DNA from 2 places in the Streptomyces gobiensis genome. Region 2 is predicted to be linked to the other one. Evidence: riboswitches for the same ligand, from Rfam matches in the RefSeq annotation. Region 2 holds a riboswitch; the other holds the start of a gene.
The links. Region 2 has a riboswitch for glycine ahead of gcvT (glycine cleavage system aminomethyltransferase GcvT). Riboswitches for the same ligand answer to the same signal wherever they lie in the genome.

Region 1 (14,947 bases), 1.3 Mb from region 2:
CTGGCCCGGCTCGGCGGACGCGGCTTCGTCGTCACCGCACGCGCCGACGACCCCGCCGGCGACTATGACTTCGTATCCCGCGGCTTCTTCCCGGCCGTCGGCGTCAATGAGGATCCGGTCACCGGCAGCGCACACACGGCCCTCGCGCCCTTCTGGTCCGCCCGGCTGAACCGTGCCGAGCTGACGGGCCTGCAGGTGTCAGCACGTACGGGGCTGGTACGCACCATGCTGCGCGAGGACCGCACACTGCTGACCGGCACCGCCGTCACCGTCATCGACGGGGAACTGCTCACCGGGCTCTGACGTACCGCACCGGGGGCGGATCAGGCCGTGGGCAGCCAGCCCACCTTGCGCGCCAGCAGCGCGTAGCCGGTGAAGGCCACGATGTCGATCATCGCGTGCGCCGCGACCAGCGGACCGAGCCGCCCCCAGCGCCGGTACAGCCAGACGAAGATCACGCCCATGGCCATATTGCCGACCAGGCCACCGATCCCCTGGTACAGGTGGTACGAGCCGCGCAGCACCGAACTCGCGGCGAGTGCCGCCATCGGGCTCCAGCCCAGCTGATCCAGTCTGCGCAGCAGATAGCCGACGACGATGACCTCCTCGACGACGGAGTTCTGCATCGCCGACAGGATCAGCACCGGGATTTTCCACCACACCTCCGGCAGCGACTCGGGGACCACGGTGAGATTGAACCCGGCCATCCGCGCGCCCAGATAGAGAAGCAGCCCACTGCCGCCGATCCCCGCCGCGACCAGCACACCCCAGCCCAGGTCGAAGCGGGGCCGCCGCAGATCGAAGCCGATCGCGCGCATCCCGGTCCGGCCACCCGGCCGCTCGCGCGTCAGCAGATGGGCGACGAGCAGAACCGGCACCAGCGCGGTGGTGATCCCGAAGAGCTGCCAGGACAAGTCGAGCCAGGGGCGGTCCGGGGCCAGTGATCTGTTGAGGGTCGCGGCCTGGTCCTTCAGACCTCCCGGCTTGGTCAGTGACCCGGCAAAACTGATCAGCGCCGAAACCGCGCTGGCGCCCAGCGAGAGGGCCAGCACCAGCAGGGTCTCGTGGTGCAGGTGCTGTCGCGACAGGCCGTCCTCGGGCAGGGAGAGCGTCGTTTCGCGTGGCTGTGACCGCACGCCTGCCTCCAGTTCAGCGACGGCTAGGGCCCTGGTGGCCAGCTGTGCACCGGCTCTCCGGTGCGTATCAGCTCACAGTACCGGCGGACCGCTGCGGCCAGCGCCTTCTCCCGGTCCAGACCGCCCTCCCGTGCCCGGTGGTAGGCGGCCGCCTGCCATGCGGCCCCGTTGGTGCGGCGGCGGCAGCGCTCGTCGATGACTCCGAGATAGCGGTCACGGTCAGCGGGCTCCACTCCCCAGGCGTCGAGCCCGGCGGCGGCCAGCGGCAGCAGCTCCTCCCGTACCAGCCGGTCCACCGGAACGGTCGTCAGGCCGCCGGCCCACCCTGCCCGCGGCCAGTGGAGCCGTGCGTCGATGCCGTGGCGGCAGGCGGCGTCGAAGTTCTCCTTCGCCGCGGCGAAGGGCATCCGCGTCCACAGCGGGCGCTGTTCATCGGCGAACGCGCGCACGAGCCCGTAGTAGAGGGCGGTGTTGGCGAGCACATCCGTCACCGTCGGCCCGGCCGGCAGCACCCTGTTCTCCACCCGCAGATGCGGTACCCCGTCGGCGATGCCGTAGACAGGCCGGTTCCAGCGGTAGACAGTGCCGTTGTGCAGCACGAGTTCGGCCAGGGACGGGATGCCACCGTCATCGATGATCCGTAGCGGGTCCTCCTCATCGCATATCGGCAGCAGCGCGGGGAAATAGCGCACATTCTCAAGGAAAAGGTCGTACGCCGACTCGATCCACCGCTCTCCGAACCAGGTCCGCGGCCGCACGCCCTGTGCGCTGAACTCAGGTGGACGGGTATCGGTGGACTGGAGGAACAGCGGTGCCCGGGACTCCCGCCACAGCTCGCGGCCGAAGAGGAACGGGGAATTGGCGCCCACGGCGACCTGCACTGCGGCGGCGGCCTGCGCGGCGTTCCACACATCGGCGAAGCGCCCCGGTGTCACCTGGAGATGCAGTTGCACCGAGGTGCACGCGGCCTCCGGGGCGATGGACCCGGAGACATAGGTCAGCCGCTCCACCCCCGCTATATCGAGCATGACCTCCTCGCCCCGTGCGGCCATGATCTGGTCGTTGAGGAGGGTGTAGCGGTCCGCCGCCGAGAGGTTCGCGGAGACCAGATCATCGCTGGTGAGGGTGGGCAGAATACCGATCATCACGATCCGTGCGGCGACCTCCCGGGCCTTTCGGTCGGCGTAGGCCAGGCCGGTCTGCAGCTCCTCGGCCAGCTGGTCGAAGACTCGCCCGGCCAGCTGGTGCGGCAGGATATTCACCTCGAGATTGAACTGGCCCAGCTCCGTCTGGAAATCCCGGCTGGCGATGCGCTCCAGCACTTGCGCGTTCATCATCCGGGGCATTCCGTCGGCATCGGCGAGATTCAGCTCTATCTCCAGCCCCATGAGGTTCCGTGGGCGGTCGAAGCGCCGCTGTGCGAGCAGCCGGTCCAGCCCTTGGAGGCACTGGTGGAGCTTGTCCCGGTAGCGCCGGCGATCCGTCAGGTCGAATCTGTCGGCCGCGACCTTCTCCCCCATCGATGGGTCCCTCCTCGGTTGGACGTGCCCGGATGATGCCCCGCGTTGTGATCGATAACTCCCGGGCACCCGGGGTAAGGTGGTCCGGGACGGCTCTGTGCAGGCACATTCCGGCGGCATAAGGCAGCGTCCAGGGCCTCACGCAATTTCCTCGTGATAACACCGGCCAGATTCAGCCGACCGTGCACGTATTCCATTCCGAGGCCAACGGCTCCGCCGCTTACACAGAAGCGTAGATATCGGATTGAAAATCCGTCTGAATACAGCCTTGCCAGAAATACGCAAGACAGCTAGAGGAAACACTCCTTGAACATGTGTCGTATAAACTCTGTGCATGAGGCCGTGACGTGACGCCCCATCGGTGCTGGTTCCCTCACGCCTTCCCGGCCCGCCCCGCGCGGTTCCGGTTCGCCGACAGCGTCGTCCGCGCCCCGCCGCGCACCACCGTGTCTCCCAAGTGAGAGGCGACCCACTATGCCCTTGCACGCTCCCCCGGCTCCCGCGCCCGCCCTGCGCAGTGTTCTTGCGGCCCTCGGTTCCCCCACCGCGGTCCGTGGTGCCCGCATTCCACCCGCGTTGCGTGCCGCTCGCGGCACCCTGAAGCCTGAACTCCCGCTGCCCGTACATGTCCTGACCGCTATAGCCGGGTCCGGGCCATCGCCCCGCACCCGGCTGACCGGCTGGCGCTTCCTGCTGCGCGGCTCGGGCGCCGCGGTGGGTACGGCCGAGACGACGTGCACCGCGGACGGCTGGGTCTTCTCCCAGTTCGGTGAAGGCCCGTATGTCGCGTCCACCGAGAACGCGCTGCGCCGCGCCGAGTCGCTGACCGCCTCATATCAGCCCCGGCTGCTGTCCGTACCAGAGCTCTACATGCTGACGCTGTGGCTGCACGCAGACACCGAGGCCGATGCCGCTGCGGGCGTCCTGGCTCCGGCAGACCTCCTCGTCCCGCTGTCCCCGGCGCCCCCCGGTATCGCTCCCGACCGGCAGCACCGGGTGGATGGACTGCTGCCGCTGCTGATCCACCGGGTAACCGCCCCACTGCTGCGCACCCCGGCCTGACGGCCCCTCGGAGGAGCGTGAGCGTGCCCCGCGACCGCACCGGTCGCGGGGCGCTCTGCTGTCCACCCCGAGCGGACTAGTCCTAACTGACCCCCCTACCACCCGAAAAGATGGTTCTTGTGTGGGCAACCGCTCACGCGGGTGACGCGTCATGCTCTAAAGAGGAGCGCTGTCTTGAAATGCCTGCGGAATGACCTCCGCAGGACGACACTGGGGACCAACACACAGAGCGAAACGGGGGCGCGGCCATGAATACCGACTCAAGCCGCAGGACACACACCGCAACGCAGCGAAAGAACTCCATCATGTGCCAGCATCAGCCACCCTGCCCATCAGCCGACTCCGCCGACCGGGAGGCCGCCCATCTTGTGGCGCACCACCCCGAGCAGGGGTGGAGCCTGCTGTGCAATGGCGTTCTCCTCTTCGAGGACACCGGTGAGCTGCTGCCGGACGGGCAGATCATCGCCCCGCACCGGCCGCTCGGCGCCGATCAGATCGCCACCGCCGCCTGACGCAAGCACGCAGCGGCTCCTTGACCGGAAAGAACCGGGCCCCCAGCGGCGCACCGCCGGGGGCCCTTTCGCAGTTCACATGTCAGGGACACGGGTCAGCCGTCGTACTCCTCCAGCGGAGGGCAGGAGCAGACGAGGTTCCGGTCGCCGTAGGCACCATCGATCCGCCGCACCGGAGGCCAGTACTTGTCCGAGGCGGCGGCAGCCCCAGCCGGGAAGGCCGCTTCCGCACGGCTGTACGGACGGTCCCACTCACCAGCGAGCTGGGCCGCCGTGTGCGGGGCACCGCGCAGCGGGTTGTTCTCCGTGCTCCACTCCCCCGTGCCCACCTTCTCGATCTCGGCGCGGATCGCGATCATCGCCTCACAGAAGCGGTCCAGCTCCGCGAGGTCCTCGCTCTCCGTCGGCTCGATCATCAGCGTCCCGGCCACCGGGAATGACATCGTCGGGGCGTGGAAGCCGTAGTCGATCAGCCGTTTGGCGACGTCGTCGATGCTGACGCCGGTCACCTTGGTCAGCGGCCGGACATCGATGATGCACTCATGCGCGACCAGGCCGCCCGGACCGGTGTAGAGCACCGGATAGTGCGGTTCAAGACGCTTGGCGATGTAGTTGGCGCTGAGCACCGCGACCTGGGTGGCACGGCGCAGCCCCTCGGCTCCCATCAGTCGCACATACGCCCAGGAGATCGGCAGGATCCCGGCCGATCCCCACGGTGCGGCGGAGATCGGCCCGATGCCGGTCGCCGGACCCGCCGCGGGCTGCAGCGGATGGTTCGGCAGATAGGGGGCGAGGTGAGCGCGCACCCCGACCGGGCCGACGCCGGGGCCACCGCCACCGTGCGGGATACAGAACGTCTTGTGCAGATTGAGGTGGGAGACATCCGCGCCGAACTTACCGGGCTTCGCCAGACCCACCAGCGCGTTGAGGTTGGCGCCGTCCACGTACACCTGGCCGCCCGCGTCGTGCACGGCCGCGCAGATGCCGGTGATGTCCTCCTCAAAGACTCCATGGGTGGAGGGGTAGGTGACCATCAGTACGGCCAGCTCCTCGCCGTACTTCTCGATCTTGGCGCGCAGATCCTCCGCGTCGACATCGCCGCTCTCGCCGGTCTTGATCACGACTACCTTCATCCCCGCCATCACCGCGCTTGCGGCATTGGTGCCGTGCGCGGAGGACGGGATGAGGCAGACGGTGCGCTGCGGGTCGCCGTTGGCCCGGTGGTAGGCGCGCACGGCCAGCAGACCGGCGAGCTCGCCCTGGGAGCCGGCATTGGGCTGGATGGACACCTTGTCGTAGCCGGTGACCTCGGCGAGCCGGTCCTCGAGCTCACGGATGAGAGTGAGGTAGCCGTCGGCCTGGTCGACCGGTGCGAAGGGGTGCAGTGCCCCGAACTGAGACCAGGTGACCGGCTCCATCTCGGTGGTCGCGTTGAGCTTCATGGTGCATGAGCCCAGCGGGATCATGCCGCGGTCCAGCGCGTAGTCCCGGTCCGCGAGCTTGCGCAGATAGCGCAGCATGGCGGTCTCGGAGCGGTGCTGGTGGAAGACCGGGTGGGCGAGGTACTCGTCATCGCGCAGCAGCGACTCGGGCAGCGCGTCGCCGGTCGCCGCGTCCAGCTCCGCTATGCCGGGGACATCGGAGCTCACGCCGAAGGCGGCCCATACGGCCAGGAGCTGGTCGCGTCCGGTGGTCTCATCGCAGGCGATTCCGACCTGGTCGGCGTCGGTCAGCCGCAGGTTGACACCCGCCTCGCGGGCGGCGGCCACCACCTCGGCGGCGCGGCCCGGCACCCGGGCGGTGACGGTGTCGAAGAAGACGCCGTGCACGACCTCGACGCCACCGGCCTTGAGCCCTTCGGCGAGCAGCGCGGCGTATCGGTGCGTACGACGGGCGATGGCGGCCAGCCCGTCCGGGCCGTGGTAGACGGCGTACATGCCCGCCATCACGGCGAGCAGTACCTGGGCGGTACAGATATTGCTGGTGGCCTTCTCCCGGCGGATGTGCTGCTCCCGGGTCTGCAGCGCGAGACGGTAGGCCTTGTTGCCGTCGGCGTCGACGGATACGCCCACCAGGCGGCCGGGCAGACTGCGGGCGAACTGCTCACGCACGGCCATAAAGCCGGCATGCGGGCCGCCGAAGCCCATCGGCACACCGAAGCGCTGGCTGGAGCCCACCGCGATATCGGCACCCAGCTCACCGGGCGAGGTGAGCAGCGTCAGGGAGAGCAGATCGGCGGCGACGGTGACGATCGCGCCCATCTCGTGCGCCTGCTCGATTACGGCACGCGGGTCGCGCACAGCCCCGGAAGCGCCCGGGTACTGCAGCAGCACACCGAAGACGCCCTGCTCGGCGACGTCGGCCGGGATGCCGTTGGTCAGATCCGCGACCACGACCTCGACGCCGGCCGGCTCCGCGCGGGTCTGAATGACAGCGATGGTCTGCGGCAGACAGTCGGCGTCCACCAGGAAGACGCCCTTCTTGACCTTGCCGACGCGCCGGGAGAGCGCCATCGCCTCAGCGGCGGCGGTGCCCTCGTCCAGCAGCGAGGCACCCGACGTCGGCAGGCCGGTCAGATCGGCGACGACGGTCTGGAAGTTGAGCAGCGCCTCCAGGCGGCCCTGGGAGATCTCCGGCTGGTAGGGGGTGTACGCCGTGTACCAGGCCGGGTTCTCCATGACATTGCGGAGGATGACCGGCGGAGTGAAGGTGCCGTAGTAGCCCAAGCCGATCATGGAGTCCAGTACCTGGTTACGCTCGGCGAGGCCGCGTAGCTCGGCGAGGACAGCAGCCTCGCTGCGCGCGCCCGGCAGCCCCAGGGCCTCGGTGCTCTTGATCACATCGGGCACGGCGGCGGCGGTCAGCTCATCCAGCGAGCCATAGCCGACCTGGGCGAGCATCTTGGCCTGGTCCTCGGCATCGGGGCCGATGTGGCGGCGCTCAAAGGGTGTGCCCTGCTCAAGCTCGGCGAGGGAGATGCGGTCTGTGGTCATCTGCGGAGGCCTCCTGGTCTGTGCGACCTGCGAGGGGCACCTTGGCGCGGGTGCCCGGACGGCCTCCCCCTCTGTCATCTCAACCTGAGAGTTTCACCGGCCCGCTGGTCGCGGTCCGGCTTTCACCGTCGGTGAGGAGGGGCTTTGGCACTGTGCCGTCCGTTGCCCGCCCTGCTTTCCAGAGTGACCTCGTCCGTGCGGTACGTGAGCCTGAGAGATTCCGGGGAGGGTTTGCTCCTTCGGCGCCTCCGGCGCTGCCGCCGGAGGACTCTCCCGCATGGGGTCAACAGCCATTTCCGAGCCTACCAGCGACGGGTTCGCAGGGGCTCTGGCCAGGTACTCGACTGGCCAGCAGGATAAAAGTGTCATTTCGTTGTCCTTAGGGACTCTTACGGAGCAATGGCTACCAGTTGGAGGGGCCGTGCAGACCGATATCGATCCACGGAGCCTGATCGGGCACAAGGCTTTTGACCGGGACGGAACCAAGATCGGCACAGTTGACGAGGTGTATCTCGACGATGCCACCGGAGAGCCGGAGTGGGCTGCCGTGCGCACCGGATTCTTCAGCCGTGACGCCTTCGTCCCCCTGGAACCCAGCGAGGTCGTTGACGACACGCTGCGTGTCCCGTTCGAGCGGGCACTTATCAAGGACGCTCCGGACTTCGGCGTGGGCCGCCATCTCTCTCCCGAGCAGGAGCTCCAGCTTTATCACCATTACGGACTGGACTTGCCCAGCGGCGGCGATCCGGCACGCCCGGAATCCGACCAGGGATTCGGCCGTATCGCCGGGTCCGAGGATGACTGACCGGCCGCCGATGCCGCCGTGGCAGGGCCGGGCACCAGTGGCAGCGGCTCGGCCGGGGCGAGCTCGGGGTCGTCTACCGGAAAGGTGCGTACTCTGCCAGGCGCTGAGCCCGGCTGCTCAAAACGCACGGTGACCCGGCCGACTCCGCTGCCCTGGACCCATCCCGGCCCGTACACCGTGTGCCGCACATCCGCCCCTGGCAGCCACCGCTGTGGCCGCCCCCGCGCGGCTACCAGCCCGGCGCCGTGCTCCCTGTCCGCCGCGCGGGGCTCGCTGTCGGACAGCTCCTGATCACCCCTGGTCGGCTCGGCTGTGGCCTGGGCGAAGAGGTCCTCCTGGGTGAAGTCGGCCAGCCCGCTCACGCCCACTCCCAGCAGCCGTACGCCCTCCGTGGTGTCCACCGTCTCGATCAGACGTGCGGCGGCCTCCCGGACGACCGAGGGGTCGTCGGTGGGGCCGCGCAGCGTCTCGGAACGCGTGAGCGTGGCGAAGTCGTAGCGCCGGACCTTGATCACGACGGTGCGTCCCGAGCGCCCGGACGCCCGCAGCCGCTGCGCACAGCGCTCCGCCAGCCGGCCGATCTCCAGCTGGACCCGGGTGCGGTCGGTGACGTCCACCTCGTAGGTGTCCTCGACGGAGACCGATTTCGACTCCCGCTCCGCCACCACCGGCCGGTCGTCGATACCCCTGGCCATGGCATACACCGAGGCCCCATGCGCCTTGCCGAGCAGCCGCAGCAGCTCCGCCTCCCCCGCCGCCGCGGTCTCCCCCACGGTGGTGATCCCGGCCCGCCGCAGGGTCTCGGCGGTGGCCGGTCCGACGCCAGGCAGCGTACGCACCGGGAGGGGGGCGAGCAGTTCCAGCTCCGCACCCGGCTCGATGACCACGAGCCCGTCCGGTTTGGCACGCTCGGAAGCGATCTTCGCGAGCATCTTGGTCCCGGCCAGCCCCACCGAGCCGCTCAGCCCCGTGGCGGCCCGGATCGCGCTGCGCAGTCCTTCCCCTGTCCGCCGTGCGTCGACCGAGGTGGCCGGTGTGCCGCCCGCCTCCAGATCGACGAACGCCTCGTCCAGGCTGAGCGGCTCGACCAGCGGTGACAGCCCGGCGAGCAGCCCCATTACGGTCTCGCTGACCTCCCGGTAGACGGCGAAGCGCGGGGTGAGGTAGGCAGCGTTGGGGCAGCGTCTTCGGGCCTGTGCGGTCGGCATCGCCGAGTGCACTCCGAACCGGCGTGCCTCATACGAGGCCGTCGCGACCACACCACGTGGACCGATTCCTCCGACGATCACTGGCTTCCCGCGCAGACTGGGCTTCGCCGCCTGTTCCACGGCGGCGAAGAACGCGTCCATGTCGAGATGCAGGATCGTCGGTGCGCCTCTCACACCGTCGATGCTGCCCTATGGGTCTGACATCGGCCCTCTGTCGGCGCCGCGCCGGTCAGCCCGCCCGGTTACGGCGTCGGGCCAGTTCATCGGCCGGATTGTTCCCGATCAGCGTCTCGCCGGTGTCCACGCGCTCGGCGTGCAGCTGGGACAGCGCGCTCTCCACATCCCGCCAGACCACCCCCACGGCGATACCGAAGATGCCCTGGCCCCCCTGCAGAAGGTCGACCACCTCATCCGGGGAGGAGCACTCATAGACCGTCGCACCGTCACTCATCAGCGTCATCCGGGTGAGGTCGCCAAGGCCACGGGCACGCAGATGCCGGACGGCGGCCCGGATGTTCTGCAAGGACACCCCTGTGTCCAGCAGCCGTTTGACGATCTTGAGGACGACAACGTCCCGGAAGCTGTACAGCCGCTGGGTGCCGGAGCCGTAGGCCGACCTGATGCTCGGTTCCACCAGGCCCGTACGCGCCCAGTAGTCCAGCTGCCGGTAGGTGATACCCGCCGCGGCACAGGCCGTGGGACCGCGGTAGCCGAACTGTTCCCGGGGTTGGGCCTCGGGCACCGGGGCGGGCTTGGCAGCGGGCTGCGCCGGGGCCCCGTACAGCGGATAGGTGCGGCTCCCCTCCAAGCCAGCCCTGCCGTCGCCGGTGCTTCTCACGCCGACCCTCCGTCCCTTCACGTCCCGTGAGTACACGTCCCGGGACCTGCCTCAATGACGGTAGGCAGTCACTTGGGGTGCGTCAACGATCGCCACACTCGGCACGCCGGGTGATAATCACCCTACGGGTGGTTTCGCGTGCCCGCAGCCCGGGAATGGACGCGGGATGGTCGCGGGCCCTGCGGGCTTACTGGCTGCTTGTACCGAAATCCTCGGGCGAGATCTGATCCAGGAACTCGCGGAACTTCTCCACCTCGTCCTCCTGCTCATCCGGGATCGCGATCCCCGCGTCGTCCAGCACCCCGTCGCTGCCGTAGATGGGCGTTCCAGTCCGCAGTGCGAGCGCTATCGCGTCGGATGGGCGGGCACTGACCTCGACTCCGCTGGCGAAGACCAGCTCGGCGTAGAACACCCCCTCACGGAGATCCGTGATGCGGACCGCGGTGAGTTCCTGTCCAACCGCCTCGAGGACGTCCTTGAAGAGGTCATGGGTCAGCGGACGGGCCGGGGTCATGCCCTGCTGGGCGAAGGCAATGGCGGTCGCCTCCCCGGGGCCGATCCAAATGGGGAGGTAACGGTCGCCTCCCACTTCACGCAGGAGCACGATCGGCTGGTTAGAGGGCATTTCGACCCGGACACCCACGACGTCGAGCTCGTTCACACAGCAACCCTAGGACGTGCGCCACCTGTTTGGGTAGTCGGGCTCCTCCCAACAGGCATCTTCTCAGTGTGCGCGTACCCGCAGCGCCGTCCTCACAAGCGCTGCGTGCAGCCGCACCGACAGCCCTGCCAGCTCCCGGGCCGTCGCCTCGGCATGGGCCCGCGTCTTGGGATTCCGGTGCCGACGCAGGGGGGCCACGATCTGCTCGACCAGGCCCGCCTCACGTTCCGCGGCCGCCTTTACGGCACGCAGGTGACGCGGTTCCAGACCGAACCGGCCCAGATCGGCGATAAGCCGTGCGACCTCCACGGCCTCCGCCTCGTAGCCGTCCTCGGCCACGGGACCGATCAGGCCGTATGACTCCCACTCGGCGAGCTGCCGGTCCTCCACCTCCGCGGCGGCGAGCAGCTCGGCACGGCCCATCCGTGCCGAGCTGACGGCCTCGGCCGGCCCCGGGGCGCTGTCCGGCAGGTCACACGGCGGGGCCTGCCCTGGCAGCGGCACCTGCTCGCCGCGGTCCAGCGCGTCCAGCTGCTCACGGATGACCTTCAGCGGAAGGTAGTGGTCGCGCTGCATCCGCAGCACATAGCTCAGCCGCTCGACGTCGCCCGCGCTGAACTTGCGATACCCGGAGGGGGTGCGCTGGGGCTCGATCAGGCCTTCCGACTCCAGGAACCGGATCTTGGAAATGGTGATCTCGGGAAATTCGTCACGCAGCAGATTGAGCACGGCCCCGATGCTCATGGGGCCGCTCTCCGCGGTGGCGGTGCCGCTTCCGGCACCGCCCGACGGTGTGTGAAGCATGAACCTTCCCTGCGGGGGTCAGATGCTCCGCTGGCTCGCGAAGAAGACCAGTCGGAACTTGCCGATCTGGACCTCGTCGCCGTTATTCAGCACGACCGAGTCGATCGGCTCACGATTGACATACGTGCCGTTCAAGCTGCCCACGTCCGAAACGGTGAAGCGGCCGTCCGGGCCACGCCGGAACTCCACATGACGGCGTGAGACGGTCACGTCGTCAAGGAAGATGTCGCTCTGCGGATGCCGTCCCACCGTGGTGAGCTCGCCATCCAGCAGGAATCGGCTGCCGGAGTTCGGGCCTCGGCGGACCACCAGCAGCGCCGACCCCATGGGCAGCGCCTCGACGGCCGCCAGGGCCTCGGGGGACAGCATGGGCGTCTGCCCCGTCGCCTCGGCGTCGTAGGCCTCCAGGCCGGAGATGGAGATCGTGGAGGTCGTCTCCGAGGCCCGCTCAGCGGTCGGAGCCCCACCGCGCAGGGGCGCACCGCAGTTAGAACAGAACCGGCTCGCCTCAGCGGCTCGGTTCCCGCACCTCGTACAGACCGGCAAGGCGAACCCTCCACCCTCACTTGAGGTTGATGGTTCTTCGAAACCTATGCGCCCTGCCGTACCCGGGTCAACAGAAGCCGCGCCGTGCCCACCCGAATTGTCGCCGCCCGAGGCAGTCACCTCATCGCGGAACAGCGGGCGCTCAGAGCTCTCCGTCGACGCCTCACCCGCAGACCCACCATGCCGGGCGGCGTGACGCGCGGCGCCATCACCGGCGTCCCGGCGCTTGCCGAACAATTTCGCAAAAAAACTCACGGGCGATTCCCCTCGCACGAAACAGACCCGCCCGTGGGGCAGGACAGACCCTTGATGCTCACACAGGCCGATTCGGACATCCTGACAACGTCCATGGCCATCAGACAGTTTCCACCACGCAGCACCCCACAAGCCCCCCGACCCCCCGGAAAGCTCACAGGCACCCTCACCGGGATGACAACTGAGCGTAGTCAGGCCGCTTCGCAGGCCGCAAGGCATCCACGATGATCTTCTCCGAACGACTGATGGACACAGTGGCTTGATCCTTACGCAGGGTCTGCACGATTCCCCCTGGAATGTTCAGCGCTGGTTCCAGATCCTGCGGTTTGCCGATGACGTCGAAGCGGTAGGGCGGGGCTACCTTGCTGCCATCGATGCGGACCCCGCCTTCCGCATCGGAGAAGTACGTATCGGCCACCACCCGCACATCGTTGATCTGGATGGCTTCCGCACCTGCCGCACGGAGCTCCTGGATGGCGTCCAGCAGCCTTTTCGCCTCCACGGCACCCGCCGGGTCGCTGATTTCGAGATGGATCCCGGGCCCGGTGGCCCCGATCGTGCCCGCGAGGACTCCGAGCTGCCGCTCCCGCTCCCGGGTCTGCTTGCGGGCCTCCTCGGCCTGGTCCGAGCTGTTCTCCAGCTCTGAACGCTGACCTTCGAGCCGCTGCTTCTCGTCCTCCAGCCGCTTGGTGCGGTCCTCCAGCTCGCCCAGGATCCGTACGAGATCCTCCTGCCGTGCACCGCGCAGGGGGCTGCCCTCGCTGGTCGAGCGTACCTGGATGGCCAGGCCCAGCCCCAGAACGAACAGCAGCAACGCTGCGACGAGTTGCTTCCGGTTCACCCGGGGCGGCCACAGCCCGGCTGCGAGCCGCTGCCTGCCGGTCAGCTGCGGCTGCTCCGGCCCGGCTGGCTTCCCCTCTTCGCCGGGGGCACTCTGACTGCCCGGCACCGCGCTCTCGTCCGCGGTCTCTGCGGTCCGCCCGGCGCTCACCGACGGCGGCTCCTCGGGTTCCGTCCCCTTCTCCGGTTCCGTCCCCTCCCCCGGTTCCGTCGCCTTCCCCGGTTCCGTCGCTTTCCCCGGTCCTGCCGATTCCGCCGATTCCAGCGGTGCGGGGTCCTCGGACTCGTGCCGGGTGCCGCGGCGCTCGTCCGGATTCTTCTCGTCGTCGCTCATGGATCTCACGCCCGGAAGATGTGCCGCCGGATCGCGGCCGCGTTGGAGAAGATACGGATGCCCAGGACGACCACCACGCCGGTGGACAGCTGGGCACCGACCCCCAGCTTGTCGCCCAGGAACACGATCAGCGCGGCGACCACGACATTGGACAAGAACGACACGACGAAGACCTTGTCGTCGAAGATGCCGTCCAGCATCGCCCGCAGTCCACCGAAGACCGCGTCGAGCGCCGCGACCACGGCGATGGGCAGATAGGGCTCCACGACCGTTGGCACCACGGGCCGGAGAACAAGTCCGGCCACGACTCCCACGATCAGGCCCAGTACGGCGATCACGATGTGCTGCCCTTTCCTGTGTTCACGGGCTCTGCCGTTCGTACGATCAGGCTCGGCGCGGCAGACAGCCGCACCTTCCCCTGTACGGCGATGCTGGTACGGATGCCGTAGCTCTCCTGGAGTACATGCAGATACACACCGTCGGCGCTGTCCTGGAATCTGCTGCTGAGCCGTTGCCCATCACCGATCGCGAGCACGGTGTACGGCGGCACGAGGGGCTTGTTGTCGACGAGTATGGCGTCGCCCGCCGCGCGGATGGCGGAGAGCGCCGTCAGCCGCTGGCCATTGACCGAGATCGCCTCCGCGCCCGATTCCCACAGCCCGTTCACGACCCGCTGCAAATCGCGGTCGAGCAGCCGGCCCGTATCGGAGAAGCCACTGCTCCCCCGGGGATCGCCGGTGTCCCCCCTGGTGCCCTTGGCGTCGTCGACGACCAGCTTGACACCCGGCCCCTCGACGGGGGTGGCCCCGGCCAGCAGTCCGACCAGCTCGCCGGTGTCCCCGCCGTGGTTCTGCAGGGCCTCGCGCTGTTTGGCGGCGACGGCCTCCCGAAGAGAGTCCATACGCTTTTGCAGCGCGTCGGCGTCCTGGGTCCCGTCCTCAATACGGTCGATCAGCTCCTGGCGCTCCTTGGCGACGGTCGGCGCGGCGAAGCGTGCCTGCGCCGCTCCCAGGGTGACCACCAGAGCGGCCAGGACCAGGCCGAGGGCGAGCCCAAGCTTGGCCCGCAGTGTGCGGGGCAATCCCGAGCGGCCCTCGGCGCCTCGACGCGCGGCCGCTTCCGCGTAGCCGTCGTCGAGGCTGTGGTCCATCACGTTGGTCAGCAGCGACATGGAGGCATCGGGTCGCGCAGGCCGCGATGCGGTACTCCGTTCGGGGTGCTGCTGCGACATGCCGCACATCGTCGCATGTCCAGAGCTTCACCGCCGAATGGGCCCACCGGTATGCCGGATCGAGTCAATTCCCCTACGCCATCCGGTTACCGTCATGACGGTGCCGTCAGTGTCCCGCGCTGTCAACCACGGCGGACCACTCATCCAGCAGCGCCTGCGCGGAGTCGTCATCCGGCCCCTCCGCCCACAGGTGTGTCACCGC
Region 2 (14,947 bases):
GACCGCGGTCAGTTCGTCCGCTGCGGTGCATCCGTCGTAGTTGGCCTCGGGGATATCCTCGTTCTCGTTCTTCGCGAATCCGCCGAAGACCTTCTGCCAGTAGTATGAGAGGGCGTCGAGCTGGTAAGTCCCCGACCAGTTGTACCAGCGGTCATAGTTCTTGCACACCGCCTCAGCGGTGAGTTTCGCACCGTCGTGGAACTTGACCCCCTTACGGAGGTTGAATGTCCACTCTGTGCCTGCGTCGTTACTCGACCACTTCTCGGCCAGTCCGCCAACGATTTCAGTGCCGCCCGGCTCGTGCTCAAGCAGAGCCTCAAAAGCCTGACGGGTGACTCGGGATGTCTCCCCGTCGCTGGTGATCGACGGATCCAGAGCGGCTGGGTCGCCAGGAGCGCCGAACACGAAAGGCTTGTCGCTGCCTTCATCGCCTCGCTCGCTGGCGCATCCAGTGGCAATCACTCCGACCGCAAGGGTGGCTGCGATCGTCTGGACGACCCGGGATCTGGCTATGCGCATACTCCACCTCAGGGGTCAGTGGTGGTTCAGACATGTTGGTCGCCCGCACATTACTGTGCATCTACATAGGTGTGAACCGTTCTCATGTCGGCGATACCGAGCTGAGACCCTGCCCTGTCAGACAACAGGCGGTAGTTGGACATTTCCGTACCGGAGTCTCAGTACGGCCGGGGGTAGCCGTATCCGTATCCGGGTGCGGCGGCCGCGCTCGGGTTGGCCGCGCCGTGGGCGTCACGGTCGAAGAAGGGGCGTGAGTTGGCCCGTAGCCACATCGCGACCGGGTCGTAGTCATCGGACATCGCGACCGTGGAAACCGGCAGTCCGTCGGGCACCGCGCCGATGGACTGACTCATCATCAAGCGCACCGATTCCACGGCCTGCTGGCTGGCGTCGTACAGATCCAGACCGATCACCAGGTACGCGGCGCCCAGGGCGGGCTGCACCCAGGCCCGGCGCAGACTGCGCACCGCGGGGGTGCGCTGTGCGTTGTGGGTGAGCTGGGCGTAGAACTGCGGGATGTCCAGGGACGGTTCACCGATGCGCAGCGGGCCGGCGGGCAGCCGGTCCAGGCCGGCGGAGATCCGGCGCAGATCGAGCCAGGGGACGCCGACGCCGCCGCCCGGTGCGTGCGGGTTGAGCCAGAGCCCCCAGCGGTCGGGGAAGAGCGCGGCGGCGATGTCCCGTCCGCCGATCACTTCGTGCGCACGGTTCCAGCCGGAGGCCGCCAGCTCCTGGGCGGAGGTGACACAGGGCGCGTAGCCATGCCCGGCCACCTCCATGTTCCCGTACTGGGCATCGGGCGCACCGGGTCGGCCGTGCCAGAGCAGCATCCACACCTGACCGTCGGCGAGGGCGCGCAGCAGCGCTTCGTAGGCGTCATACCGACCGGGCGACACCTGGTGCAGCAGCTCCTCGACGCTTTCAGCCGCGCTCACGTGGCCCGCCCCTTCTCAACTTCGGTCACCTGCCCCAGGGCACGCGTGTGCGCACCCGCCCCCGACATCCAACCAGCTTACGAGCCGGAAGCGGCAGGGCTCCGGCTGTAGAAAGGCCGCACACACTGGCGCATCCACTCCACCACCGGATCCTGCGCCGCGTCCAGCAGCACCAACTGCACCGGCCACTTGACCGGTTGGCGACCGAGCGCGCGCGCCAGCGCGTCATGGGCGCCCTGGCGCGACTCCGGGTCGAGCAGGTCGAGCTCAACCCCGATGAAGAGCGCGGGCGGATCGCCCTCCGCACTGGCCAGACCGCGCCGTGCGGTGCGTACCGGCGGGAACATCGCGAACTCGCCCGCGGCGGCCGTGAGGAAGTCCACCGGGTCCTCCTGCCAGTCCGGCTCGAACAGCCGCATTCGGGCGCCGCTCGGTGCCCCGGGGATACGCTCGGCGCCGCCGTCCTTGCACAGCTCCGCGACCGCCGCCGGGGGCAGTGGCACACCGACCGCGCCCTCCGGGTTCACAGCGATACCGACCTGCGGTGGCAGTCCGCGCGCGAGCTCCTGGGCGGACACGATGGCGAACGGCATCGGCGTGCGTACGCACTGCAGGAACTGCTGCTCGGAGCTGTAGACCGGGACGTAGGGCGCATCACCCAGCTGCATGGTCGGCAGATCGAGGTCGGAGCTGTCCGGGCCGCCGCCCTCCGGCAGCGGCACCCACAGGCTGCTGCGGCCCAGCACCTCCAGCAGCCGGGCGCCCGCCTCCGGGACGCCGAGGGACGCTGCGAGGGTTTCCTCCAGCTCATTGCCGGGCCAGCCACCGCCGTGGCCCGGCCCGAAGTGCTGTGGCTGCTGCGGAGCGGTCATAAGCGAAACCCTAGCCGCGGCCACGACAAGCTCGACAAGAGGGGCAGCGGCGGTGGCGTAACCCGGATGGTCACGTACAGCCGCTGTCCGGTTGCGGAACGTGCAACCCCGTTGAAGTGTGGAACTCCCACTCTGACGAATTGGAGGTGCTGCCCCATGCACCGGAACATGACGGCTTCCGCCGCTCTCGCCGCCGCGCTGGCGGGCGCTCTCGTCCTCGGCCCCGCCGTGGCCGCGGGCGCCGCGACATCCGCGGAGCGATCCCTGCGCGCCGCCGCCCACGCCTCGCTGCTGAGCGCCGATGCGACCGGTCGGCAGGCGGAACTCATGGACTCCGCACGCGACATCAGATCCGCCACCATGGCTCTGCTCAGTGAGGTGGTCAGGGCCAAAGAGGACGGCCGTACGCCGGATGTCACCAAGCACGTCCGGGCCGTCAAGAAGGAACTCCGCCATATCGAGGCCGTCACGGACCCGATGGGCAAGTTCGACGAGTCCACGGCCGAGGTCGAGGCCATGCTGGACACGCTCGACAAGCTGGATAAACAGAGCAAGGGAGTCAGCGCCGGAGCGCAGCCGAACGACCTCCTCGACGAGCTCGTCTCCACGCTGGGAAACGTCCTCAAGAGCCTGCTGGACGCGCTGCAGGGCCTGGGAGACGGGGCCAACCTGCCCCAGCCGAATTCCGGCGACTCGCCGCAGCGGCCCGATCGCCCCAATCTGCCGACCGACGGCCTGCCGGAGCTGGACCTGTCAGACCTGGACCTGCCGGAGCTGCCGAGCTGACCCGATTCCCCTCCCCTCTCCCGGTCTGTCCCCGGTCTGCGTCCCCGGTGTGTCCCCGGACACGGCCCGCCACTGCCCACCGGTGGCGGGCCGTGTGCATGGCCACCCGCCCGTAGCCCATGTCATGATGAGCCCGCAAACTCCATACCGGCCGTTTGAACCTGCGCGGGAGAGTCCCCGCACCCCTGGTCAACGAGGGTGCCGGGCGCCGAAGGAGCAAGTCCTCCCTTGAATCTCTCAGGCCCCGTACCGCGCGGGTGAGGCAGATCTGAAAAGTGGGTTTCGCGCCTGGGAAGGCGCGAATCCCCACCCAAGGTGCAAGCCGTGGCCCGAACGGGCCTGCGGCGAACCTCTCAGGTTCCGATGACAGATGGGGAGGACGTGTCCGCCCCTGCCTGGGAGCCAGAAATGTCTGAACCGCCCCGTCACACCACCCGCCATACGGCCCTCGACTCCGTGCATCGCGCGCTCGGCGCGACCATGACCGACTTCGCGGGCTGGGACATGCCGCTGCGCTACGGCAGCGAGCGCGATGAGCACAACGCGGTACGCACCCGCGCCGGGCTCTTCGATCTCTCCCATATGGGAGAGATCACCGTGACCGGGCCCGCCGCCGGTGAGCTGCTGGACTACGCGCTGGTGGGCAATCTGTCAGCGCTCAAGCCCGGCCGGGCCCGCTACACCATGATCTGCGACGAGAACGGCGGCATCCTGGACGACCTGATCGTCTACCGCCTCGCCGAGCGGGAGTACATGGTGGTCGCCAACGCCGCCAACGCCCAGGTGGTGCTGGACGCGCTCACCGACCGCCAGGGGGGTTTCGACGCGGCCGTACGGGACGACCGGGACGCCTACGCGCTGCTGGCGGTGCAGGGCCCCGAGGCGGCCGGAATTCTGCGGAGCCTGACCGACGCCGATCTGGACGGGCTCAAGTACTACGCGGGCCTGCCGGGCACGGTCGCCGGGGTCTCCGCGCTGATCGCGCGCACCGGCTACACCGGCGAGGACGGTTTCGAGCTCTTCGTATCCCCGGCTGACGCCGAGAAGCTGTGGAACGCGCTGTCCGAGGCGGGCGAGGACGCCGGCCTGGTGCCGTGCGGTCTGTCCTGCCGCGACACCCTGCGCCTGGAGGCGGGTATGCCGCTGTACGGGCATGAGCTGACCACCGCCACGACACCGTTCGACGCCGGTCTGGGCCGGGTGGTGAAGTTCGAGAAGACAACAAACGACGGCCGCTTTGTCGGCCGTACGCCGCTGGAGGCCGCCGCCAAGCGGGCCGAGACCAGCCCCCCGCGCAAGCTCGTGGGCCTGATCGCCGAAGGCCGCCGGGTGCCCCGCGCCGGCTACCCCGTGGTGGCCGCGGACGGCACGGTGATCGGCGAGGTCACCTCCGGGGCCCCCTCACCCACCCTGGGCAAGCCGATCGCGATGGCCTACGTGGACGCCGAGCACGCCGCCCCCGGTACGGAGGGGGTCGCCGTGGACATCCGCGGCACCCACGAGCCGTACGAGGTCGTCGCCCTGCCGTTCTACAAGCGGCAGCGCTGAACCCCAGCAGGCACCGCCGGTACAGCCAGCAGGTACAGCCGTACAACCAGTAGAGCCCGTCCCACCTGTCAAGACCCCTTTCACAGCCACCACCCTTCATCCGGGAGAATCCAGGTCATGAGCAACCCCCAGCAGCTGCGCTACAGCAAGGAGCACGAGTGGCTGTCGGCCGCCGAGGACGGCGTCTCGACGGTCGGTATCACCGAGCACGCGGCCAACGCCCTCGGCGATGTCGTCTATGTCCAGCTCCCCGAGGTCGGCGACACCATCACCGCGGGTGAGACCTGCGGTGAGCTGGAGTCGACCAAGTCGGTCAGCGACCTCTACGCGCCGGTCACCGGTGAGGTCACCGAGACCAACCAGGATGTCGTGGACGACCCGGCGCTGGTGAACTCCGCCCCCTTCGAGGGCGGCTGGCTGTTCAAGGTGAAGATCACGGAAGAGCCGGAGGATCTGCTCTCCGCCGATGAGTACACCGCCTTCACCAGCTAACTGAGCCCACACACCCGGCACACCACGATCGGAACAAAGATCTGATGTCGCTTCTGAACAGCTCCCTCCATGAGGTGGACCCGGACGTCGCCGCCGCCGTCGACGCCGAGCTCCACCGTCAGCAGTCCACCCTCGAGATGATCGCATCGGAGAACTTCGCTCCGGTCGCCTCGCTGGAGGCCCAGGGCTCGGTCCTGACCAACAAGTACGCCGAGGGCTACCCCGGCCGCCGCTACTACGGCGGCTGTGAGCACGTCGACGTCATCGAGGACATCGCCCGCGACCGCATCAAGGCGCTCTTCGGCGCCGAGGCCGCGAATGTCCAGCCGCACTCCGGCGCCTCCGCCAACGCGGCGGCGATGTTCGCCCTGCTCAAGCCGGGCGACACCATCATGGGCCTGGATCTGGCCCACGGTGGGCACCTCACCCACGGCATGCGGATCAACTTCTCCGGCAAGCTGTACAACGTGGTGGCCTACCACGTGGATGAGAAGACCAGTCTGGTCGACATGGATGAGGTCGAGCGCCTCGCCAAGGAGCACCGGCCGCAGCTGATCATCGCTGGCTGGTCCGCCTACCCGCGTCAGCTCGACTTCGCCGCCTTCCGGCGGATCGCCGATGAGGTCGGTGCCCTGCTGATGGTGGACATGGCGCACTTCGCGGGCCTGGTCGCCGCCGGTCTGCACCCCAACCCGGTGCCGCACGCGGATGTGGTCACCACCACGACCCACAAGACCCTCGGCGGTCCGCGCGGCGGCGTCATCCTCTCCAAGCAGCAGTACGCCAAAAAGATCAACTCCGCGGTCTTCCCGGGCCAGCAGGGTGGCCCGCTGGAGCATGTCATCGCGGCGAAGGCGGTCTCCTTCAAGATCGCGGCGACCGAGGAGTTCAAGGAGCGCCAGCAGCGTACGCTGGAGGGGGCCAAGGCACTCGCCGAGCGGCTCACCCGGCCGGACGCGGTGGACGCGGGCGTCTCCGTGCTCTCCGGTGGCACCGATGTCCATCTGGTCCTGGTCGATCTGCGCAACAGCGAGCTCGATGGCCAGCAGGCGGAGGACCGGCTGCACGAGATCGGCATCACCGTGAACCGCAACGCCGTCCCGAACGACCCCCGCCCGCCGATGGTCACCTCGGGTCTGCGGATCGGAACCCCGGCGCTGGCCACCCGTGGCTTCCAGCTGGAGGACTTCCAGGAGGTCGCGGACATCATCGCCGAGGCGCTGCTGCCGGACTTCGATGAGGCGAAGGCCAAGGCACTGGCCACGCGCGTCTCGGCACTCGCCGAGAAGCACCCGCTGTACCCCGGCCTGAACAAGTCCTGAACACGTCAGAGAACAACAAGTAGAGAACAAGCAGCATCCTTGCCTGGGCGCCCCGCCCACCCCTAGCGGGGCGCCCAGGCGTCCACCGTCGCACCACCGCTCACACCACGAGCGCTGACATAGGAGTCCGCCACGTGGCCCTCTCCGTCTTCGACCTCTTCTCCATCGGCATAGGCCCCTCCAGCTCACACACGGTAGGCCCGATGCGCGCGGCCCGGATGTTCGCGCGTCGTCTCAAGAACGAAGGCGTGCTGGCCCAGACGGCTTCGGTCCGCGCGGAGCTCTACGGCTCCCTTGGTGCCACCGGCCATGGCCACGGCACGCCCAAGGCCGTCCTGCTCGGTCTGGAGGGCAACTCCCCCCGTACCGTCGATGTCGAGACCGCCGATGACGAGGTGGACCGTATCCGCTCAGCGGGGCGCCTGCGGCTGCTCGGCACGGAGATCGGCGATGCCCACGAGATCGACTTCGCCTTCGACACCGATCTCATCCTGCACCGGCGCCGCTCCCTGCCGTATCACGCCAACGGCATGACGCTCTTCGCCTACGACGCCGAGGGACGCCCACTGCTGGAGAAGACGTATTACTCGGTCGGCGGCGGCTTCGTCGTCGACGAGGACGCGGTCGGCGAAGACCGCATCAAGCTCGACGACACCCAGCTCACGTACCCCTTCCGTACCGGTGACGAGCTGATGCGGCTCACCCGGGAGACGGGCCTGTCCGTCTCCGCGCTGATGCTGGAGAACGAGAAGGCCTGGCGCACCGAGGCGGAGATCCGCGCGGGCTTGCTGGAGATCTGGCAGGTCATGCGGGACTGTGTGGCCCGGGGGATGTCCCAGGAGGGCATCCTCCCCGGCGGTCTCAAGGTCCGCCGCCGCGCGGCGACCTCCGCCCGTCAGCTGCGCGCCGAGGGCCACACCGAGGCCCACGCCATGGAGTGGGTGACGCTCTACGCCATGGCGGTCAACGAGGAGAACGCGGCGGGCGGCCGGGTCGTCACCGCCCCCACCAATGGCGCGGCAGGCATCATCCCCTCGGTGCTGCACTACTACGTCAACTTCGTGCCCGGCGGGGACAGCGACGCGGGAAGGGCAGACGGTGTGGTCCGCTTCCTGCTGGCGGCCGGCGCGATCGGCATGCTCTTCAAGGAGAACGCCTCCATCTCGGGCGCTGAGGTCGGCTGCCAGGGCGAGGTCGGCTCTGCCTGCTCCATGGCCGCCGGCGGCCTCGCCGAGGTGCTGGGCGGCTCGCCGGAGCAAGTGGAGAACGCCGCTGAGATCGGCATTGAGCACAACCTCGGCCTCACCTGCGACCCCGTCGGCGGCCTGGTCCAGATCCCCTGCATCGAGCGCAACGGCATGGCCGCGGTGAAGGCGATCACCGCCGCCCGGATGTCGCTGCGCGGCGACGGCCGCCACCATGTCTCCCTCGACAAGGCCATCAAGACCATGAAGGAGACCGGCGCTGATATGAGCGTCAAATACAAGGAGACCGCCCGCGGCGGCCTGGCGGTCAACATCATCGAGTGCTGACGGGAGGGGCCCTCCCTGAACAGTCCCTGGGATGTCCCTCGGGATGCGCCGCATGCGCCTGCGCGAGGGTGACCGCCCGTTGCTGACGGCCGAGGTCGGCGGAAGCGGCGGCGGGTCGGGCCGTTACGATCAGTCACCCGCAGACCCGCCACCGGCTGGCTGGCCCGAACTCGCGGCTAGACTCAGTCTCTTGGGTCAGCGTCGGGTACAGATGAGGATGGCGGCGAGGTGGAGTGCGGCCTGAGGCGGTGGCGAGTTGGTCGGTTCGCATCGCTGGGCCGCGCCATTACTTGTGGCGGTTGGCCGTCTGATCAGTGGGCTGCGGGATGACTGCGCGGATGCCGCAGCGGCGGAGGGGTCCGCGGAGGGCACGGAATGAGTAGGCGAGGTCCGCGAGGACGGCCTGCGGCCGGGTCCTGAGCCTGCGCGCATTACGGTCTCTGTGTGTGTACGCCATGACGAGCGGTGAGTCGGTGGGGGTAGTGGTGCGGGAGCTGTCGGGCTCTGCTGCGGTGGGGTCCGCCGTGGTGGCGGGGCCGTTGTGTGGCGAGGGGACCGGTTCTCTGCGGTCCGGTCCGGTCATACGGGATCTGCGGGGCAGAGCGGGGCGTACGCCTCGGAACCTGGCCTTCCAGGAGGGTGACCTGGTTGTGGTCTCCGGTCTGCCAGGCAGCGGCAAGAGCACGCTGATCGAGCGGGCGGTGGCGGTGTCCCGGATCGACTCCCAGGACAGCCGGGACCGCTGGGCGCTGCGGATGCCGCGCTTCCTCCCGTACGCCGTGTACCGCCCCCTGGTACGGCTCGCGCACTACGCCGGGCTGTGGCGGGAGCTGCGCTCCGGCGGGAGCGTCGTCGTCCACGACTGCGGCACCCGGGCCTGGGTGCGGCGCTGGCTGGCCCGGGAGGCGGCACGGCGCGGCCGGGGCCTGCATCTGCTGCTGCTCGATGTGCGGCCGGAGGCCGCGCTCGCCGGCCAGCGGGAGCGGGGCCGGGGCGTCTCGCGGTACGCCTTCGCCCACCACTGCCGGGCGGTGGGGCGGCTGGTACGGGACGCCGAGCGGGGGCGTGTTCCGGTGGGGTGCGTGTCGGTGGTGCTGCTGGACCGGGGCGCGGCGAGTCGGCTGCGGGCGGTCGGTTTCGAGACGTCGTGATCTGCGGGTGCCCCACGGGCGTATCCAGGTCCGCAAGGAAACGGTTCTAGGCGCAGGATGGGCACAACCCGCGGTAGGTGACCTCGACCTCGGACACCGTGAAGCCGAACCGTTCCTCCGTCGGGAGGTCGGCGAGCAGATCGCCGGTGGGGTGGACATCGCGGATGGTGCCGCAGTTGGAGCACACCAAGTGCTGGTGCGGGTGGTGTGCGTTGGGGTCGTAGCGCTTGGCGCGGCCTTCGGGGGAGACCTCTATGACCTCACCGAGGGAGACCAGCTCGCCCAGGGCGTTGTAGACGGTCGCCCGGGAGATCTCAGGCAGCCGCTGCGCCGCGCGGGCGTGCACTTCGTCGGCCGTGAGGTGCATGTGTTCGCCGTCGAGGACCTCCGCAACGACACGCCGCTGGGAGGTCATCCGCCAGCCACGCCCTCGCAGTCGCTCCGGCAGGTCACTCATATCGGTGCACCTATCCAGGTTCGGTGGAATACGCGAAGTTCACCCGTGGACGTCCGAGTTCCCATTGGATACAGGCCTGATGCGCTTCTTGACTTAGACCCTGTCCATCGTAGGATCGGTTCCGGCAATAGCCAAGGGGGCAGGAAGACTCCAGTACGGCGGGAGACAGGACGTGACGGGACACCGCCGAGGAGCTGCGCGGTGCCGACTTGCGGGGTACGGCCGCCAGCGTCACGCTGCTCGAGCTCGTCCGGGACGGTGATCACCTCGGCGTCGAGGCGGGGACAACCACCAACACGTCGTGTGCCGGTCGTGCGGTGTCATCGCCGACGTCAACTGCGTTCGACGAGGCCCCTGTTGCCTGATCGCGTCCGACGGCCACGGCTTCCCGATCGACGAGGCCGAGGTCATCTACTGGGGCCTGTGTCCCGACTGTTCACCCGCAGTTCATGAGCACCGTGATCCGCCTGGTCCGGAAGGATTCCCATGTCTGAGAACCATGATGCAATCGTCACAGACGCGAAAACGGAGGGTGCGGATGGCTGCCCGGTCGCGCACGGGCGCGCCCCGCACCCGACTCAGGGCGGCGGAAACCGTCAGTGGTGGCCTGAGCGGCTCAACCTGAAGGTTCTCGCCAAGAACCCCGCCGTGGCAAACCCCCTCGGCGAGGAGTTCGACTACGCCGAGGCGTTCAAGACCCTCGATCTCCCGGCAGTGAAGCGGGACATCGCGGAAGTGCTGACGACCTCGCAGGACTGGTGGCCCGCCGACTTCGGGCACTACGGCCCGTTCATGATCCGGATGGCGTGGCACAGCGCGGGTACCTACCGGATCAGCGACGGCCGCGGCGGTGCCGGAGCCGGCCAGCAGCGCTTCGCCCCCCTCAACAGCTGGCCGGACAACGGGAACCTGGACAAGGCTCGCCGCCTGCTGTGGCCGGTCAAGAGGAAGTACGGCCAGAGCCTCTCGTGGGCCGACCTCATGATCCTCGCCGGCAACGTCGCCCTGGAGTCCATGGGCTTCAAGACGTTCGGCTTCGGCGGCGGTCGTGCGGACGTCTGGGAGCCCGACGAGGACGTCTACTGGGGCCCCGAGACCACCTGGCTCGGCGACGAGCGCTACACCGGCGACCGTGAGCTGGAGAACCCCCTCGGCGCGGTCCAGATGGGCCTCATCTACGTCAACCCGGAGGGCCCGAACGGCAACCCGGACCCGATCGCCGCGGCCCGCGACATCCGTGAGACGTTCCGCCGGATGGCGATGAACGACGAGGAGACGGTCGCCCTGATCGCGGGCGGCCACACCTTCGGCAAGACCCACGGCGCGGGCCCGGCGGACAGCGTCGGCCCCGACCCCGAGGCCGCCCCGCTCGAGGAGCAGGGCCTCGGCTGGAGGAACTCTTATCGCACCGGCAAGGGCGGCGACACGATCACCAGCGGTCTCGAGGGCACATGGACGAACACCCCGGTGACCTGGGACAACAGCTTCTTCGAGATCCTGTTCGGCTACGAGTGGGAGCTGTTCAAGAGCCCCGCGGGTGCGCACCAGTGGAGGCCGAAGGACGGCGCCGGGGCAGGCACCGTCCCCGACGCCCACGACCCGTCGAAGAGCCACGCCCCAACGATGCTGACGACCGACCTCTCGCTCCGGTTCGACCCGGCCTACGAGCAGATCTCGCGACGCTTCCTCGAGAACCCCGCCGAGTTCGCGGACGCCTTCGCCCGGGCGTGGTTCAAGCTGACCCACCGCGACATGGGCCCGATCGTGCGCTACCTCGGCCCGGAGATTCCGGCCGAGACGCTGCTGTGGCAGGACCCCCTCCCCGCGGTGGCGCACGAGCTCGTCGACGCCGAGGACATCGCCTCTCTCAAGGGCCGGATCCTCGCCTCAGGCCTGTCGGTGTCCCAGCTCGTGTCCACCGCGTGGGCGTCGGCCTCGTCCTTCCGTGGCAGCGACAAGCGCGGCGGCGCCAACGGTGCGCGCATCCGCCTCCAGCCGCAGAGCGGATGGGAGGTCAACGACCCCGACCAGCTGGCGACAGTGCTGCACACCCTGGAGGGGATCCAGGAAGCCTTCAACGCCGCCCAGACCGGCGGCAAGCAGGTCTCGCTCGCCGACCTGATCGTGCTCGGCGGGTGCGCGGCCGTCGAGAAGGCCGCCAAGGACGCCGGCGTCGACGTCGAGGTCCCCTTCACGCCGGGCCGCGTGGACGCGTCGCAGGAGCAGACCGACGTGGAGTCGTTCGCCGCGCTCGAGCCGGCCGCCGACGGGTTCCGCAACTACCTCGGGAAGGGCAACCGGCTGCCGGCCGAGTACCTGCTGATCGACCGGGCGAACCTGCTGACCCTGAGCGCCCCCGAGCTGACCGTCCTCGTCGGTGGCCTCCGTGTCCTGGACGCGAACTACCAGCAGCCACCGCTCGGCGTCTTCACCACGACTCCCGGGTCTCTGACCAACGACTTCTTCGTCAACCTGCTCGACCTGGGCACGACGTGGAAGGCGACGTCCAAGGACGCGAACACGTTCGAGGGCCGCGACGCCGCCACGGGCGAGGTCAGGTGGACCGGCAGCCGTGCCGACCTCGTCTTCGGGTCGAACTCCGAGCTGCGCGCGCTCGCGGAGGTCTACGCGAGCGATGACGCGAAGGAGAAGTTCGTAAACGACTTCGTCGCGGCGTGGCACAAGGTGATGAACCTCGACCGGTTCGACCTCGTCTGATCATGACGTCCAGGTCGGCCTGCGCTGGCCGACCTGGACCTGGCGACCGGATGGATCAAGAAACTGAGCCCGAATCCCCAGGTCGAGGGAGTCATCGCTGCCAGGGCCAGCATGAACGTCACATACGAGGAGACCGCCCGCGGCGGCCTGGCGGTCAACATCATCGAGTGCTGAGGCCCAGTGCTGAGGCCCAGTGATGGGGCCCAGTGCTGAGGCACGGTCCAGCTCCTCCCGCACAGCGGTCACCGTCCGGCATGTATCGCCGAACGTTTGATCGCCGTGATCAGGGCAAACCGGGTTACGGGGGCTCCGCTAGGAGGCCTGGATGGAGCACGCCAACATATTCGTGCTCGGGCTCGAGGAGAAGAGCCACGAGACATTGCGAGATGTGTCGAACGCCGCGAGCTACCGGTTCCACGCACTGCTGAGCCGGGAGGAACTGCAGTACAGCAAGATCCCGGTGTCCGAGCTGCTGGACCGGGCGCAGCGGCAGCTCATGGCGTTCGAGGGGAAGATCGACGCGATCGTCGGCTACTGGGACTTCCCGGTCAGCACGATGGCGCCGATCCTGTGCCGCCGTTTCGGGCTCCGGGGGCCCAGCCTGGAAGCGGTTCTGAAGTGCGAGCACAAATACTGGAGCAGGCTCGAACAGCAGAAGGTGATCGAGGAACATCCCCGGTTCGCGCTGGTCGACCTCGATCGTCCTGCCCATCCGCCGGAGGGCTTGCGGTATCCGCTGTGGGTCAAACCGGTCAAGTCCTACGCCTCCCAGCTCGCCTACCGGGTGGAGGATGACGAGCAGTTCCGCACCGCGGTAAGGGAGGTCCGGGAAGGCCTGGGCCAGATCGGCCAGTCGTTTGAGTACATTCTCCGGCAGCTCGACCTGCCGCCCGAGATCGCCAAGGCCGGTGGCCAGGCGTGTCTGGTGGAGGAGTCGCTGTCCGGCGCGCAGGTCACCGTGGAGGGCTACAGCCGCGAAGGGCACATCGACATCTACGGGGTGGTGGACTCACTCACCTATCCCGGCAGGTCCAGCTTCCTGCGGTATCAGTACCCGTCCAAGCAGCCGCCCCATATGCTGCGGCGGCTGGAAGACGTCTCAAAACGCGTGATGGCGCAGATCGGGCTGGACAACTCGACGTTCTGTATCGAGTACTTCTGTCATCCCGAGGAGGGCAGCATCAGCCTGCTGGAGATCAACCCGCGGCACTCCCAGTCCCACGCCTGGATATTCGAGCAGGTCGACGGAATCCCCAACCACCACTGCATGATCAGCCTCGCGTTGGGCGTGGACCCGCGGCTACCTTTCCGGCAGGGCCCGTACGCGCTCGCGGCCAAGTGCTTCCTGCGCCACTTCAGTGACGGGCGGGTCCGGCACCGGGCCACGGACGAGGACATCGAACGGCTGCAGCGGGAGATCCCCGGAGTGGAGGTGATCTATGCCGTCGATGAGGGCAAGCGGCTGTCCGAGCTGCCACAGACCCACGACAGCTACAGCTACGAGCTCGCCCACATCGATGTGGCGGCAGTCGACGAACGGGAACTGGAGCAGAAGTACGACCGCTGCGTGGCGGCTCTGGACTTCCGCATCGAAGACGACGAGGAGGGCAGTCATGCGTGAGGTGACCTCACTGCCGTACCCGGTCAAGGAGGAAGAACACCTGTGGATTCCGCTGTCGGACGGCACCCGGCTCGCGGCCCGTATCTGGCGGCCGGTGTCCTCCGATGACGAGCCGGTGCCCGCGATCCTCGAGTACATCCCCTATCGCAAGCGGGACCTCACCGCGGTGCGCGATTCCATCAACCACCCCTATATGGCAGGGCACGGTTATGGATGCGTACGTGTCGACCTGCGCGGTACCGGCGAGTCCGAGGGGGTGCTCACCGACGAGTACCTGGAGCTGGAACTGCGTGACGCGGAAGAGGTCCTCGCCTGGCTCGCCGACCGGCCATGGTGCGACGGGCACACCGGCATGATGGGCATCTCCTGGGGTGGCTTCAACGCCTTGCAGGTCGCCGCCCGGCAGCCGCCGAGCCTGGGCGCCATCGCCATCGCCTCCTTCACGGACGACCGCTACTCCGACGATATGCACTTCATGGGCGGCTGCCTGCTGTCGGACAACCTCTCGGAGGCGTCCACCATGTTCGCCCACACCTCCTGCCCGCCCGACCCGGCACTGGTCGGCGAGCGCTGGCGGGAGATGTGGCTGGAAAGGCTCGCGGACAGCGGCCTGTGGCTGCATGAGTGGCTGCAGCACCAGCGGCGGGACGACTACTGGCGGCATGGCTCGGTGAACGAGAACTACCAGGCGGTACGGTGCCCGGTGTTCGCCGTCAGTGGATGGGCGGACGGATACTCAAACGCGGTCTTCCGGCTGATGGAGCATCTCGAGGTCCCGCGCATGGGCCTGATCGGACCGTGGTCGCACAAGTACCCGCATCTGGGGGAGCCGGGACCGGCCATCGGGTATCTGCAGGAAGTGGTGCGCTGGTGGGACCGCTGGCTGAAGAACATCGACAACGGTGTGACGAAGGAGCCGATGCTGCGCGTCTGGATGCAGGACAGCATGCCCCCGTTCACCGCGTATGTGGAACGCCCCGGCCGCTGGGTCGGT

Region 1: it holds a riboswitch for glycine, as region 2 does, so the genes downstream of both, gcvP (aminomethyl-transferring glycine dehydrogenase) here and gcvT (glycine cleavage system aminomethyltransferase GcvT) in region 2, are expected to answer to the same signal.

The regions. Positions count from the first base shown of each region.
Region 1 covers NZ_CP086120.1:5,524,620-5,539,566, reverse strand. The annotation lists gene test1122_RS25785 (PhzF family phenazine biosynthesis protein) at 1-303, shown strand, start outside; gene test1122_RS25780 (CPBP family intramembrane glutamic endopeptidase) at 324-1,136, opposite strand; gene test1122_RS25775 (glutamate-cysteine ligase family protein) at 1,160-2,656, opposite strand; gene test1122_RS25770 (hypothetical protein) at 3,131-3,718, shown strand; gene test1122_RS25765 (DUF5999 family protein) at 4,024-4,230, shown strand; gene gcvP (aminomethyl-transferring glycine dehydrogenase) at 4,326-7,223, opposite strand; glycine riboswitch at 7,412-7,509, opposite strand; gene test1122_RS25755 (PRC-barrel domain-containing protein) at 7,645-8,028, shown strand; gene test1122_RS25750 (DNA polymerase IV) at 7,938-9,410, opposite strand; gene test1122_RS25745 (MerR family transcriptional regulator) at 9,466-10,074, opposite strand; gene test1122_RS25740 (bifunctional nuclease family protein) at 10,262-10,735, opposite strand; gene ftsR (transcriptional regulator FtsR) at 10,799-11,539, opposite strand; gene test1122_RS25730 (FHA domain-containing protein) at 11,558-12,448, opposite strand; gene test1122_RS25725 (DUF881 domain-containing protein) at 12,507-13,514, opposite strand; gene test1122_RS25720 (small basic family protein) at 13,520-13,852, opposite strand; gene test1122_RS25715 (DUF881 domain-containing protein) at 13,849-14,754, opposite strand; gene test1122_RS25710 (mannose-1-phosphate guanyltransferase) at 14,852-14,947, opposite strand, start outside.
Region 2 covers NZ_CP086120.1:4,213,191-4,228,137, reverse strand. The annotation lists gene test1122_RS19795 (ABC transporter substrate-binding protein) at 1-519, opposite strand, end outside; gene test1122_RS19790 (enhanced serine sensitivity protein SseB C-terminal domain-containing protein) at 678-1,454, opposite strand; gene test1122_RS19785 (enhanced serine sensitivity protein SseB) at 1,532-2,326, opposite strand; gene test1122_RS19780 (hypothetical protein) at 2,483-3,112, shown strand; glycine riboswitch at 3,269-3,374, shown strand; glycine riboswitch at 3,375-3,492, shown strand; gene gcvT (glycine cleavage system aminomethyltransferase GcvT) at 3,521-4,660, shown strand; gene gcvH (glycine cleavage system protein GcvH) at 4,778-5,152, shown strand; gene glyA (serine hydroxymethyltransferase) at 5,197-6,474, shown strand; gene test1122_RS19760 (L-serine ammonia-lyase) at 6,609-8,006, shown strand; partial or broken gene test1122_RS19755 (IS5/IS1182 family transposase) at 8,202-8,430, opposite strand; gene test1122_RS19750 (AAA family ATPase) at 8,462-9,157, shown strand; gene test1122_RS19745 (Fur family transcriptional regulator) at 9,204-9,614, opposite strand; partial or broken gene test1122_RS19740 (transcriptional repressor) at 9,809-10,059, shown strand; gene katG (catalase/peroxidase HPI) at 10,101-12,332, shown strand; gene test1122_RS19730 (ATP-grasp domain-containing protein) at 12,658-13,953, shown strand; gene test1122_RS19725 (CocE/NonD family hydrolase) at 13,946-14,947, shown strand, end outside.